Regions from separate parts of the Liquorilactobacillus sp. genome, predicted to be linked through region 3. Evidence: predicted binding sites of a transcription regulator. Region 3 holds the regulator's gene; each other region holds the start of a gene.

Region 1 (4,588 bases), on a different contig from region 3:
TATATGCACCTCCGCCAGATGGATATGCATGAATAATTTGTCGATAGGACAATGTTATTGCAAACAATAGAATCAAAACAATCCCAGCTGCTGGTAACGCATACCACGTAGCCGCAGCAGATAAGGCCACCAAAACTGCTGTAATTTGCTCAGTCCCATATGCTACTGATGATAATGCGTCAGAAGACAGCAGAGCCAAGGCTTTGAACTTTGTTAGTTGTTGGTTACCCTCATCTGCAGTTTTTAAAGGTTTTCCAATCAATAATCGTTTTAAATAGCGCCACATTTAATTTCCCCTCTTTGATAAATAAGATAATCAAATTCTATGAAATAGTATTATTTTACTATCTGCTAATTCCCTATTAAAACAATTTATCACACTTTACATTCAGTTGCACCCTCAAAATAAGAACAATCTTACTATTTTGCTTAATAAAAAGGGCTAAATCAAAATATACATTTGATCTAGCCCTTTTTATTAATAAACCTTAAACATGTCATATGCATCAATTTTTCTCTAACTTCAAATTACTTAAAGCCAAGACCACACTGCATCCTAGTGAATTCAAGTTAATACTAAGATTTTAATAGCTTAAGCTTATGTCAGTCACACTTACTTTAACTATCATAAGCCCAATCAGTTAGTTATTACATCATTCCGCCCATGCCTGGTGCAGGAGCAGCAGGGGCAACAGGAGCTTCAGGAGCCGGTACCTCAGCAACAACTGCTTCTGTCGTTAACAATAATGCAGACACACTTGCCGCATTTTGTAAAGCAGAACGCGTGACCTTAGTTGGATCAACAATTCCAGCTTCTACCATATCAACCCATTCATCTGTAGCAGCATTGTAACCAATTCCTGTTTTTTGTGATTTTAACTTTTCCACAATCACAGAACCTTCAAGTCCTGCGTTAGCAGCAATTTGACGGACAGGTTCTTCTAAAGCACGCTTAACAATATTAATACCGGTTTGAACATCACCAGTCTCTTCCAATTCGGAAACTTTGCCAATAACGTTAACCAATGCTGTTCCGCCACCAGAAACAAATCCTTCTTCAACAGCTGCTCTAGTAGCATTCAATGCATCTTCAATACGATACTTACGTTCCTTTAATTCTGTCTCAGTTGCTGCTCCGACCTTAACTACAGCTACACCACCAGCAAGTTTAGCTAGGCGCTCTTGTAGCTTTTCACGATCAAAATCTGAAGTTGTTTCAGCAATTTGTTTCTTAATTGTATTTACACGCTCAGCAATCTCAGACTTATTGCCGGCACCCTCAACAATAGTAGTCTTTTCTTTTGTCACAGTAATCTTGCTTGCAGAACCAAGCTGATCAACCGTTGTATCTTTTAATTGGAGACCTAAGTCTTCTGTAATAACAGTCGCACCAGTCAATGTAGCAACATCTTGCAACATCTCTTTACGGCGATCACCAAAGCCTGGAGCCTTGACAGCAACAACATTGAACGTTCCACGAATCTTGTTCAAAACAAGCGTAGGTAAGGCCTCACCATCAACATCATCAGCAATGATTAACAATGGACGCCCTTGTTCTACAATTGATTGTAAGAGATTGAGAACTTCTTGAATGTTTGAAATCTTCTTATCAGTAATCAAAACATATGGATTGTCTAAATCTGCTTCCATCTTATCATTATCTGTAACCATATATTGTGAAAGGTATCCACGATCAAATTGCATTCCTTCTACAACATCCAATGAAGTATCAATTCCCTTTGATTCTTCAATTGTAATAACACCGTCATTTCCAACTTTTTCCATTGCATCCGCAATTAACTTTCCAATCTCTTCACTAGTTGAAGAAATTGCAGCAACTTGAGCAATATCACTCTTTGATTCTACTTTGTGTGACATTTCATGCAGTTCATCGACTGCAGCTTTTGTTGCCAACTCAATTCCTCGACGAATACCCACTGGATTTGCACCTGCAGTTACGTTCTTCATTCCTTCCGTAACAATTGCTTGTGTCAATACAGTAGCAGTTGTAGTACCATCACCTGCAATATCATTTGTCTTTGAAGCAACTTCCGCAACAAGTTTTGCTCCCATATTTTCAAAGTGATCTTCAAGTTCAATTGCCTTTGCAATAGTTACACCATCATTTGTAATTGTTGGTGAACCATAAGACTGTTCCAAAACAACATTTCTTCCTTTTGGACCAATTGTTGATTTAACCGTATTTGCTAACTTATCAACACCTGCAAGCATTTTTGAACGAGCATCTTCTGAAAATTTAATTTCTTTTGCCATTAATAATTCACCTCATAGTCGATTTATAATAATCTTTAGTCTACAATTGCAACAATATCTTTTTCATGAACAACCAAATACCCTTTTTCTTCGTATTTGACCTCTGTGCCAGCATATTTATCAAACAAAACTGTTTCACCGACTTTGACTGATAAAGCAACCTTTTCGCCGTTATCTAAAACTCGGCCTGCACCAACAGCTGCCACTTTTCCTGTTTGTGGCTTTTCTTGAGCATTGCTAGCAATCACTATACCGCCAACAGTTTGTTCCTCATCTTTTTGAACTTCCAAAATAACACGATCTCCTAAAGGTTTAAGCACTGTATATCCCTCCAATATTGTTTTGCTTTTAGCACTTTATTAGTTCAAGTGCTAATCACAACTATTACTATAATCAATTCATGCTAAAAATGCAAGTTTTTTATCACTCTAACTGCAAGAGTGCTAAATTAATATATGCTATACTAGACCTATTATTAAAGTGAATGGAGCTAACTATGAATATCAGAAAAAATTCTTTCGTACTACTCGTAACATATCTTGTTGTCATGCTATTTCCGAATCTTTTTTTTACAGTAAGCAAAAGTAATCTATTGCTGTTCATCACAACTAGTATTGTGGGAACTGCAGGAATATTCTGTATGTTCTACCTTAACCAGAAATTTCCGTTTGCGAACCATATTGATTCAAAAAAAAGCTCCCTGACTTCAGTACTATTATTAGGTATTTTGGGAACAATTCTAGCTTTTCTTGTCCAAAAAGTAACAATGCTTGCTGAAATTTATTTTCTACATCAACCAGCGGTCTCCGAAAATACAAGCCAAATAATGACAATTATCGCTCACTATCCTTATTATTTAATATACGTAATAGTTGCTGCACCGGTAATGGAAGAATTTATTTTTCGCAAAGTATTCTTCGGTAACCTCTCAACCTTTATTAATCCAATGGGAGCTGCACTCTTCTCAAGTATTCTTTTCAGCATTGCTCATGCTGACGGGCACTACTTAACCTATGCTTGTTTAGGACTAGTTTTGAGTTTTGTATACTACAAGGCTCACAATATTAAAGCACCAATCATTACTCATATACTTATGAATCTTCTGGTTGTTGCACTTCAACTAAAATAAAAAGCCTTACCGCAGTAAGAACTTTAGCAAAGCATTTTTAGCTGTTAATCTTCTGATGGTGTTTCAGCTTCATCACCAAATTTATTCAGGAAATAAATTAGGGTTTGTAATTCATTTGTTAGATCAACGTTCTGAACTCTAACAGTACTAGGAACTGTAATTCTAAGCGGCGTAAAATTAAGTATTCCCTTAATTCCAACATCAACAAGCTCTTTTGTAACCTTTTGAGCGACACTGGATGGAACGGTTAAAATTACAATCTCAATTTGCTGAACTGTTAACTGCTCCTTCATATCAGCCATATCATAAACCGGGACACTACTTTGAATTGTTCCAGTGATATCCTGATTAATATCAAAAGCAGCACTAATACGCACATTATTACTCTGATGAAAATTATAATTCAAGAGCGCATGCCCGAGATTACCAACTCCAATCAGTGCTACATTTGTTAACTGGTCTTGCTTTAAGGTCTTCTTGAAAAAAGCAAGCAAGCTGTCCACATCATACCCATATCCTCGTTTTCCTAGAGCACCAAAGTATGAGAAGTCTCTTCTAATTGTTGCGGAATCAACCTTAACAGCATCTGCGAGCTCGGTTGATGAAATTCTTTGTTTGCCTGCATCCGATAAGAAGTGCAAGTAACGATAATAAATTGGCAGTCTTTTGGCTGTCGCGTGAGGAATTTTTGATGTTACCATTGTTTGTCTCCCTTCATTAATAAATGATTCAGTCTTTTTATGTAGTATAGCACATTCCTTGTGAAGTTACGTATTTAACTATCTTCACAAGCAATAATGTTGTACACTATATTTTACCGTATTCATGCTACACTAAAATACATTCACATGCAATAGAATGAGCAATTACTTACCAAGTTTCACAAAGATTATAATTGCTATTAATTTTAATATTCAAGAGGTGTTTTTATGATTTTACTTCAAGTACAAAATGTTGAGCGTCTATTTGGAAGTGATGTTCTCTTCCAAAAAGTTAACCTTGATGTTCAGGAAAGCTCAAGGATTGCTCTCGTCGGGCGAAATGGAGTCGGCAAAACGACATTAATTAAAATGATTGTTGGCTTGCAATCGCCTGATAATGGTCAGATTACAAAAAATAAAAAAATGACAATTGGCTATCTTGCACAAGAGAACGGTTTAGATTCCTCAAAAAGTATTTATGCAG
Region 2 (4,588 bases), on a different contig from region 3:
ATAGATTCGATTCTAAGGATCAATTTTTCTCAGGACATGCAATTGGTAATTTGATAATTGCTGCACTATCAGAAATGAACAACAGTGGGATCTTTAGTGCAGTTCAGGAACTTACAAAGTTGATGAAAGTAGAAGGTCATGTCTATCCTGCATCCAACTATCCATTAGTTCTCAATGCAAGATTTACAGACGGTTCAGTAATCGTTGGAGAATCGGAGATCTCGGCTGCAGGAAAAACAATTGATAAGGTTTGGGTTTCGAGATCAAATAATGCAATCCCTGAAGCAGTTCCAGAAGTAATCAATGCCATAATGGAAGCAGATCAAATTGTCTTAGGACCGGGTAGCCTATTTACCAGTATTTTGCCTAATTTGATGATTTCAAATGTTGGTGAGGCTGTGTGCAAAACGAATGCAGAAGTAATTTATATTTGCAATATTATGACACAAAAGGGTGAGACAGAGCACTTTACAGATGCGGATCATGTGCGTGTCTTACACCAGCATTTAGGAATGAATTTTATTGACACGGTTTTTGTCAATACTGAACCTGTGCCGGATGATTACATGGATCAGCAAAAATATGATGAATACTTGTACCAAGTCAAGCATGATTTTAATGGTCTGCGCAATTTAGGATGTAGGGTAGTTTCCAATAATTTTTTAGAACTCAGAAATCATGGGGTATTTCATAATGGTAGACAGGTTGTTGATGAATTACTTGGTTTAACGAGTCGCCCGTTGTCTTGGATGGATAGTAAATTGAACTAGAAAATTTAGAGGGGGTGGCTGCATGTCTTACGCCAGTGATGTGAAAAAAGAATTGACAACACTTGAGGTTCATTTTGGAAATGCAAAGGCTGAATTGATGGCATTAATTCGAATGAACGGATCTTTGAGCCTTGTAAACCATCATTTTGTATTAAATGTTCAAACAGAAAATCCTGCAATTGCTCGGCGAATATACCAGCTGCTGAAAAAGTTTTATGAGGTTGAAAGCGAATTATTAGTGAGAAGAAAGATGAAGCTCAAGAAAAATAATTTGTACATTGTTCGTCTAAAAACAGGTAGTGAACAAGTATTAAGAGATCTTGATATACTTGATGGTTTTCAGTTGAAGACGGGAGTCCCTCTTAATTTTTTAGAAGATGATGCAAAAGTCAGATCATACTTAAGAGGAGCTTTTTTGGCAGCGGGTTCGGTAAACAATCCAGAAACAAGTCGTTATCATTTAGAAATTTATTCACTATATGAGGAACAAAATGATGTAATTTGTGACTTAATGAACCGCTATAGGTTGAACGCACGTAAGACTGAAAGACGTAGTGGATATATTACTTACTTAAAAGAGGCAGAAAAAATTGCAGATTTCTTGTCCTTAGTTGGGGCTACAAGCGCAATGCTCAAGTTTGAGGACATTAGAATTGTGCGCGACATGCGCAATTCAGTCAACCGAATTGTTAATTGCGAGAATGCTAATATGAATAAAGTGGCTGATGCGGCAAAGCATCAAATTGAGAATATTGGATTTATTGATGCAAATTATGGAATTAACAAGTTACCGCCCAAGATTCAAGATATTGCGCGTGCAAGATTGGCACATCCAGAAGTTAGTTTAAAAGAGCTGGGGGATTTGGTAGAAAATGGACCAATTTCTAAATCAGGAGTCAATCATCGATTACGGAAAATAAATGAATTGGCTGAACAATTAAGAAATGGTAATGAAATATTAAAGGGCGTATGACATAAGTCGGTAAAATTTGACCACTGAAATAAGTGAATTGGTATGATATTAAGGTAAAAAATAGAAAGACAGAGTCAAAAATTAACTTTTTGAGCCTGTCTTTCTATTTTTTTACGAATAAACGTGTTTTATAAGTCACATTTCTCGACGTATTCCACATTCTCAGTTTATTATCTTATTTTAGATTCTTTTTGTTTTCCATGATGCCATCAATCAAACCATAATCAACGGCTTGTTGAGCAGTCATAAAGTTATCACGTTCAGTATCGCGATTAATTTTTTTAATATCTTGACCAGAACCATCTGCCAAAATCTTATTGACAAGTTTACGAGTTTTTAAGATGTGTTCTGCGGCAATATTAATTTCAGTTGCTTGACCTTGTGCGCCACCTGATGGTTGATGAATCATAATTTCTGAATTAGGCAATGCAAAACGTTTGCCCTTTGTACCAGCAGTTGAAAGGACACTTGCCATAGAAGCAGCCATCCCCATTACGATCGTTTGAACATCTGCTTTAACAAAGTTCATCGTATCATAGATTGCCAATCCAGCAGACACGCTGCCACCTGGTGAGTTGATATAAATGTAAATGTCTTTTTCTGAATCCTGTGCATCTAAGAACAGCAATTGTGCAATGATAGCATTAGCCATGTCATCATTGACTTCTCCAGAAAGCATGATAATGCGATCTTTTAGAAGTCTTGAGTAAATATCATACGCACGTTCGCCTTGTGCTGATTGTTCAATAACAGTAGGTACTAAATTCATTGAACGACGACCCCCTCAAACTATAATTTAACGTTTTAAGTGTAGCACTCAAACGTTTGTATTGCTAGTTTAACTTAATGGTCAAAAAAGGTCAAATAAAAAGGCAGGACTTGAAATAATTGTGATCTAGGCAGCAGTTATAAAAGAAGCTTTGAATAATTTTAAAGCTTCTTTTATAAGGCAGGCATCTGATTATTAAAAAAATGAGGGACTGGAGCAAAAGTTAAACTTTGACCAGCTCAGCTATTTATTGTGAATAAACATGTTTCGGCTTTAAGATGTAAGCATAATTACGAATCAAAAAAGCACCTCCAAAACTTGATTTGCATGTTCAAGTTTTGCAAGCACTCCCTTGCTTCATTGAGGTTGTATAGATTTTATCAATTTATCTTTGTGGACTACTATAAAAGCAATAATATATTGCCACCTTCAAAATAATAGTAAAACTTGCTGGACGTATTTTAAGCACGTTGCTGTTCGCTAATAGTTGTTTTGTAAGCGGTAAGCCTTTATAATCACCAATAGATACTATGCGCCACGTGGGAGTCGAACCCACATTACAAGAACCGGAATCTTGCGTGCGATCCATTACACTAGCGGCGCAATTACTCATACTATTCTACAAGAAAGAATTCAAATTTACAAGTTGAAAAGATAGGTGAAATTTTATGCCCCACAATCAAAGTTATGGATATGGGCAGATTCAAAAGCAGATTCAAAAATTTGCCATGACCCAACAGATGCAGCAGTCAATTCAGATATTGCGCTATAGTACTGAAGATCTTGCGAAATATCTAAAACAAAAACAATTGGATAATCCATTTGTTTCTATCAAAGAAACGATGAGCTATACTGGTAATTCGACTGGTATGTCAGAGCTCAAGGCAAGCCAATTTGACATGATTACGGATAATAAAGGTCAGTCGCTTTATGACTATCTATTGTCACAGGTTCATTTAACGATGAGAAAAACAAATCTCAGAAGTTGGGTTATTTATTTAATTGGACAACTTGATGAGAATGGATATTTGAAAGTTGATTTAGAAAAGTTAATTGCAAAAACTGGTGTTGATTATATTACGATGATGGATGCGCTGACTTTGCTGCAGCAACTTGATCCACCTGGCGTTGGCGCACGTTCTTTGAAAGAGTGTTTGCTTTTACAAATTCAAAATATCGAAAATGCTCCTGCTGCAGCACAATTAATTATTGAAAATGAGTTTGAAAATTTGGTTGATCAGGACTGGGACAAAATTGCAGTTGATTTGTCCATAGATACAAAACAGGTTTCAAAGGTTGTTGAATTTATTAAGCGACTGACCCCAGCGCCAGGGGCAGCTTTTGAACAAGAAAATATTGGGTATGTTTATCCTGATTTAATAATAAAAAAAAATCCAGAGACACTTGACTTTAGTATCAAAACAACCAAGAGGACAAAACCTTTAGTTGTCTTCAAGCAAGATTACTATAATAAGTTTACAACAGAAAATGAAATTGAAGTTCAAAAATTTTTGAAAGAAAAACAAAAAGATTTCCAAGAACTTATTAAAGATATTGAGTTGCGTGCGGAAACCATTGTCAGAGTAGCAGAGGTCATAATTGAACGCCAGCATGATTTCTTTTTGAATGATGGACAGCAGTTGAAACCGCTACTTTTAAGAGATGTTGCGCAAAAGTTAAACCTGCATGAGTCTACTATTAGTCGAGCTGTCAATGGGAAGTATTTGCGGTGTGATTATGGAGTCTATGAACTGAAATACTTCTTTAGAAGGCCTGTAAATAGTATGGAACAAGATATCTCTGTAGATACAATAAAGGAACACATAAATGTGATTGTGACGGCTGAGAATCAGCAAAAACCATTGTCAGATAGTAAGATAGTCCTGAAATTAGAAAAGGTTGGAATACAAATATCACGTAGAACGGTTGCAAAATATCGCGAAGAACTGAAGATTGGCAGTTCAACACAAAGAAAAAGAAATTAAATTTATGGTTGAATTTTTTAAATGTAAATGAAATTATACTATTGTTCGCTACTTGGAGTGGTTTTCTATAATTTTTACGTTAAAATTCGGA
Region 3 (4,588 bases):
TAGTTTTCATTTCCTCAACATTATTTTCATCTTGGGCTTTCTTTAAAGCATCGCGTGCTTCTTCAGCCTTCTTGATTTCATCTTCAGAAACCTTATCTTTTATGTCTGATAATGTTTTGTCAGTTGTGAAGAGCAATTGATCGACTTCGTTCTTCAAGTCAACTTCATCTTTGCGTTTCTTATCTGTTTCTTCATTCTCTTGGGCTTCCTTAACCATCCGCTCGATTTCATCGTCTGAAAGTCCTGTTGAACTTTTAATGGTAATCTTTTGTTCTTTGTTTGTTCCCAGATCCTTAGCAGATACATTTACGATTCCGTTCTTATCGATATCGAATTTTACTTCGATTTGTGGGATTCCACGAGGAGCTGCTGGGATATCCGTTAATTGGAAACGACCAAGTGTCTTGTTATCTGCAGACATTGGACGTTCACCTTGCATGACATGAATATCAACAGCAGGTTGGTTATCTGCAGCAGTCGAGAAGACTTGCGACTTGCTTGTTGGAATTGTTGTGTTACGATCAATTAACTTCGTGAATACTCCGCCCATCGTCTCAATTCCAAGTGATAATGGAGTAACATCAAGTAAAACAACATCCTTAACATCACCAGTAATAACACCACCTTGGATAGCAGCACCCAAAGCAACAGCTTCATCAGGGTTAACTGATTGATTAGGTTTCTTACCCGTTTCAGATTCAACTGCAGCCTGTACAGCTGGAATACGTGTAGAACCACCAACCAAGATAACTTCGTCAATCTCACTCATTGAAAGTCCAGCATCTTTTAAGGCATTACGCACTGGAATTTTTGTTCTCTCAACTAAGTCAGCTGTTAAATTATCGAATTGTGCACGTGTTAAGGTCTTCTCCAAATGAAGCGGACCGTTCTCGCCAGCAGTAATAAATGGCAAGCTGATTTGCGAACTTGTAATTCCTGAAAGATCTTTCTTAGCTTTTTCAGCTGCATCCTTCAAACGCTGCATAGCCATTTTATCTTTTGAAAGGTCAATCCCATTTTCCTTCTTAAATTCAGCAATCAACCATTCCATAATCTTGCTATCGAAATCATCTCCACCAAGGAATGTATCACCATTTGTTGAAAGTACCTCGAATACCCCATCACCTAATTCAAGGATAGAGACATCGAAAGTCCCACCACCAAGGTCAAATACCAAGATTTTTTCATCACGGTCAGTCTTATCAAGACCGTATGCTAAAGCGGCAGCAGTTGGTTCGTTGACAATTCTTTCAACCTTTAGTCCAGCAATTTTACCAGCATCTTTTGTAGCTTGACGTTGACTATCGTTAAAGTAAGCAGGGACTGTAATAACTGCTTGCGAAACATCTTCACCAAGATATGATTCTGCATAATCCTTAATATATTGTAAAATCATCGCTGAAATTTCTTGAGGCGTATATTCTTTGTCTTGAATCTTTACTTTGTAACCAGCTTCACCCATATGACGTTTGATTGATGCAATTGTATCAGGGTTCGTAATTGCCTGTCTCTTTGCAACTTCTCCGACTTGAGTCTCACCGTTTTTAAATGATACAACAGAAGGAGTTGTACGATTTCCTTCAGGGTTAGTAATAATCTTAGCTTCTTTTCCTTCAAGAACGGCAACTGCAGAGTTAGTTGTTCCTAAATCGATTCCAATAATCTTTGACATTAATTTCAACCTCTTTCAAAAATTTTTAATTTATTGTGCAACGACTACCATTGCCGGTCGTAATACACGATCCTTCAACATATAGCCATCCTGAAATACTTCAATTACAGTTTCCGTCTTCTGACCTTCTCCAGCCGGAACGGACTTAACAGCTTGATGAAGTGTTGGGTCAAAGTCTTGACCAAGTGCTTCAATCTTTGTCACATTATTTGCCTTCAATGCTTTTTCCATATCGTTGAAAACAAGTTCGATTCCTCTTTTTAATTGTTTGGAAGCATCATCAGTAACTTCAATTTTTAATGCTCGATTCAAGTTATCAATAACTGGAAGAACATCTTTAGCAAGGCTCTGACCATCATAACGCAATAACTTTTCTTGCTCTTTCTTGAATCTTGTATGCATATTAGCCATTTCGGCCTCGGCTCTTAGATACTTATCCTCAAAACCATCGCATTTTTTTTGAAGTTCTGCTGCTTTTTGTTTTAATTCTTCTTTTTCAGAATCCTCACCATCCGCAACAGGTTCTTTTGAAGTCTCTTCCTTCGCTTGTTTTTCATCAACTTCTGGAATCTTTTCACCTTCAACAGGCTCTTCTGAAATATCCTCATTAGTTTTCAGAGTTTGCTTTTCTTCGCTTCCCTTTTGTTCTGACAAACAGACACCCCTTTTCTAATCATCATAAAAACTATAGTAATCCAATAATTTACGTGCCAATTCTTCTTGAAATGTTTGAACAAGTCCAATCATCTTAGAATATGGCATATTTGTTGGACCAAGCAGAGCAATTAATCCTTGTCCATGCTGTGCCACGTCGTAAGTGGTTGAAATCAAGCTGTAATTGCTTAATGAGCTGTTAGTCAGTTCGTCTCCAATTTTCACTTGAATTGTACCTGTCGAATTACCAATTAAATTATTAAGATCCTCAGAACGCTCAATCAAAGAATAGAGTTCTTTAATCTGATTGACATCTGCTTTACCAATAAAATTCAATAAATTCAACTTGCCACTCACAAAGAATTGCTCGCGCGCCGACCGCTCCAGAATATTCCCGAAAATATCAAGAAATCCTACAGGTCTTTGAACATAATGCAATAATAGAGGAATCGTCTCATGCAGTCTCTCAATTACCTGATCAAGCGGTAATCCAACAATCCGGTCATTGACCACACGAATTACGGCTTCGATCTCATCACCGCTCAATCCTCTAGGAACATTAAAGAGTTGGCTTTCAACGTTCCCATCACTGGTAACCAGCATCATCATTAGCTGCTGGTTACCAACCGGAAGAACCCTAAAACCCTGAAATCTAATATTTTTCGTCTCAGGTTTAAAAGCAATTGCAGTGTAATTGGTCATATCAGAAAGTATTTTCGCAGACTCAGCGACAATTTCATCAATCTTATAGAAATCATTGTCAAATGAGGAGCGGATGTCATCCAGTTGTTCTTGATTAACAGTATCAGGCTTAACAAGATTATCGATATAGTAACGATAACCTTTCAGAGTTGGTACCCTACCGGAAGAAGAATGTTCCTTGTTGATAAATCCCAGATGCTCCAGTGCTACCATCTCATTGCGGATAGTCGCAGAACTTACCTGCATTGGCAACTGTTCACCTAAAAATTTCGAACCAACAGGCCTTCTAACAGTTGTGTACTCCTGAATTATTGCTTCAAGAATTAACAATTGTCTCTTAGTAAGCATTTCAATCACCTCGATTAGCACTTAATGTTATAGAGTGCTAAGTCAATTATTAATATACAAGAACTGCTTAAATAAGTCAAGAAATGATGCCCAATTATCCCATATTTCTTATATTTCTCTTGCTTTCTTAAAGTATTTCCGTGTGTCTTCCTCATCTTTTTCTAACTGTGTAATTAGTCCTGCCGCCCCAGTATATTTAACTTGTCCCCTTAACTTCTCATACCAGTCAACTACTACATCTTGATCATATACCATCTGTGAAAAATCAAGTAAATTAATTTCTAGTGTGACCTCTCTCCCGGCGCCAAAAGTCTCATTTCGTCCAATCGATGCCATTCCTAAGACAACTTTACCGACAAGCGCAACTTTAACAACATATATTCCCTCTGCTGGCAGCATCTCTTGTGTATCAACTGCAACATTGATTGTGGGAAATCCAAGTTCACGCCCTCTTTGTTCACCATGAACAACTTTACCACTATTTTGATAATGATATCCCAAAAGCTCATTCGCACATGCAATATCACCATTCAAAAGTGCTTTTCGAATTCGTGTTGAGCTAATCTTTTGTTTCTTGTCATTTAAATGTTCCACTTCAATAACTTTAAAACGCTTTTCAGCATATTTTGAAAGGAGCCGCATATTTGCAGTGTCCTTCTTACCATACGTATAATCAGAACCAGCAACAATTGCCTCTGCATTCAATCCTACCATATATTTATCGACAAATTCTTGCGGTCCCATTTTGACCAGAAGATTATTCAATGAGACTACATATACAATATCAGCACCCATTTTTTCAAAAAGTTTAATTTTTTGCTCCAAAATGGTCAGATATTTAATATCTCGTGGATTCACTCCCTTGAACGGAATCGACGGGTGCATGTCTAGTGTCATTACAGCCAATCTTACATTTCGACTCTTGGCTTCGGTTTTCGCTCGGTGAATAACTGCTTGGTGTCCACGATGCACACCATCAAAAAAGCCTAGCGCTAAAACAATATCTCCTGTTGGTAGTATTGACTTGTTAAAAGGTTCTACTAAGTTGATTACTTGCACTTTCTATTCTCCTCTAAGTTAAATCAATCATCTGTTCGGGTTGATATCTTTCTTTCTCTTCATTGTAACGATAGATACATCTGGCTTTGTTTTGATACATCAAAACAATTTGTTTAGCTGTACCATTGACTTCATCAGGAAATAAGAAACCAC

What was found. The regulator HrcA, encoded in region 3, represses chaperone genes, less so after heat shock. The targets are predictions, from matches to a motif close to TTAGCACTCNNNNNNNNNGAGTGCTAA.
Region 1: groES (co-chaperone GroES) is a predicted target of HrcA. The motif match lies at 2,623-2,649, and genes of this name have one in related genera.
Region 2: clpP (ATP-dependent Clp endopeptidase proteolytic subunit ClpP) is a predicted target of HrcA. The motif match lies at 2,554-2,580, and genes of this name have one in related genera.

What each region holds. Positions count from the first base shown of each region.
Region 1 is NZ_JBDNTS010000004.1:51,527-56,114, reverse strand. Features, by position in the region: gene ABF682_RS03115 (APC family permease) at 1-286, opposite strand, end outside; gene groL (chaperonin GroEL) at 649-2,274, opposite strand; gene groES (co-chaperone GroES) at 2,310-2,594, opposite strand; gene ABF682_RS03100 (lysostaphin resistance A-like protein) at 2,771-3,403, shown strand; gene ABF682_RS03095 (redox-sensing transcriptional repressor Rex) at 3,448-4,104, opposite strand; gene ABF682_RS03090 (ABC-F family ATP-binding cassette domain-containing protein) at 4,333-4,588, shown strand, end outside.
Region 2 is NZ_JBDNTS010000004.1:88,390-92,977, forward strand. Features, by position in the region: gene ABF682_RS03250 (gluconeogenesis factor YvcK family protein) at 1-770, shown strand, start outside; gene whiA (DNA-binding protein WhiA) at 793-1,743, shown strand; gene clpP (ATP-dependent Clp endopeptidase proteolytic subunit ClpP) at 1,919-2,512, opposite strand; tRNA gene ABF682_RS03265 (tRNA-Arg) at 3,044-3,115, opposite strand; gene rpoN (RNA polymerase factor sigma-54) at 3,181-4,497, shown strand.
Region 3 is NZ_JBDNTS010000006.1:104,982-109,569, forward strand. Features, by position in the region: gene dnaK (molecular chaperone DnaK) at 1-1,672, opposite strand, end outside; gene grpE (nucleotide exchange factor GrpE) at 1,703-2,326, opposite strand; gene hrcA (heat-inducible transcriptional repressor HrcA) at 2,342-3,376, opposite strand; gene ribF (riboflavin biosynthesis protein RibF) at 3,485-4,435, opposite strand; gene truB (tRNA pseudouridine(55) synthase TruB) at 4,449-4,588, opposite strand, start outside.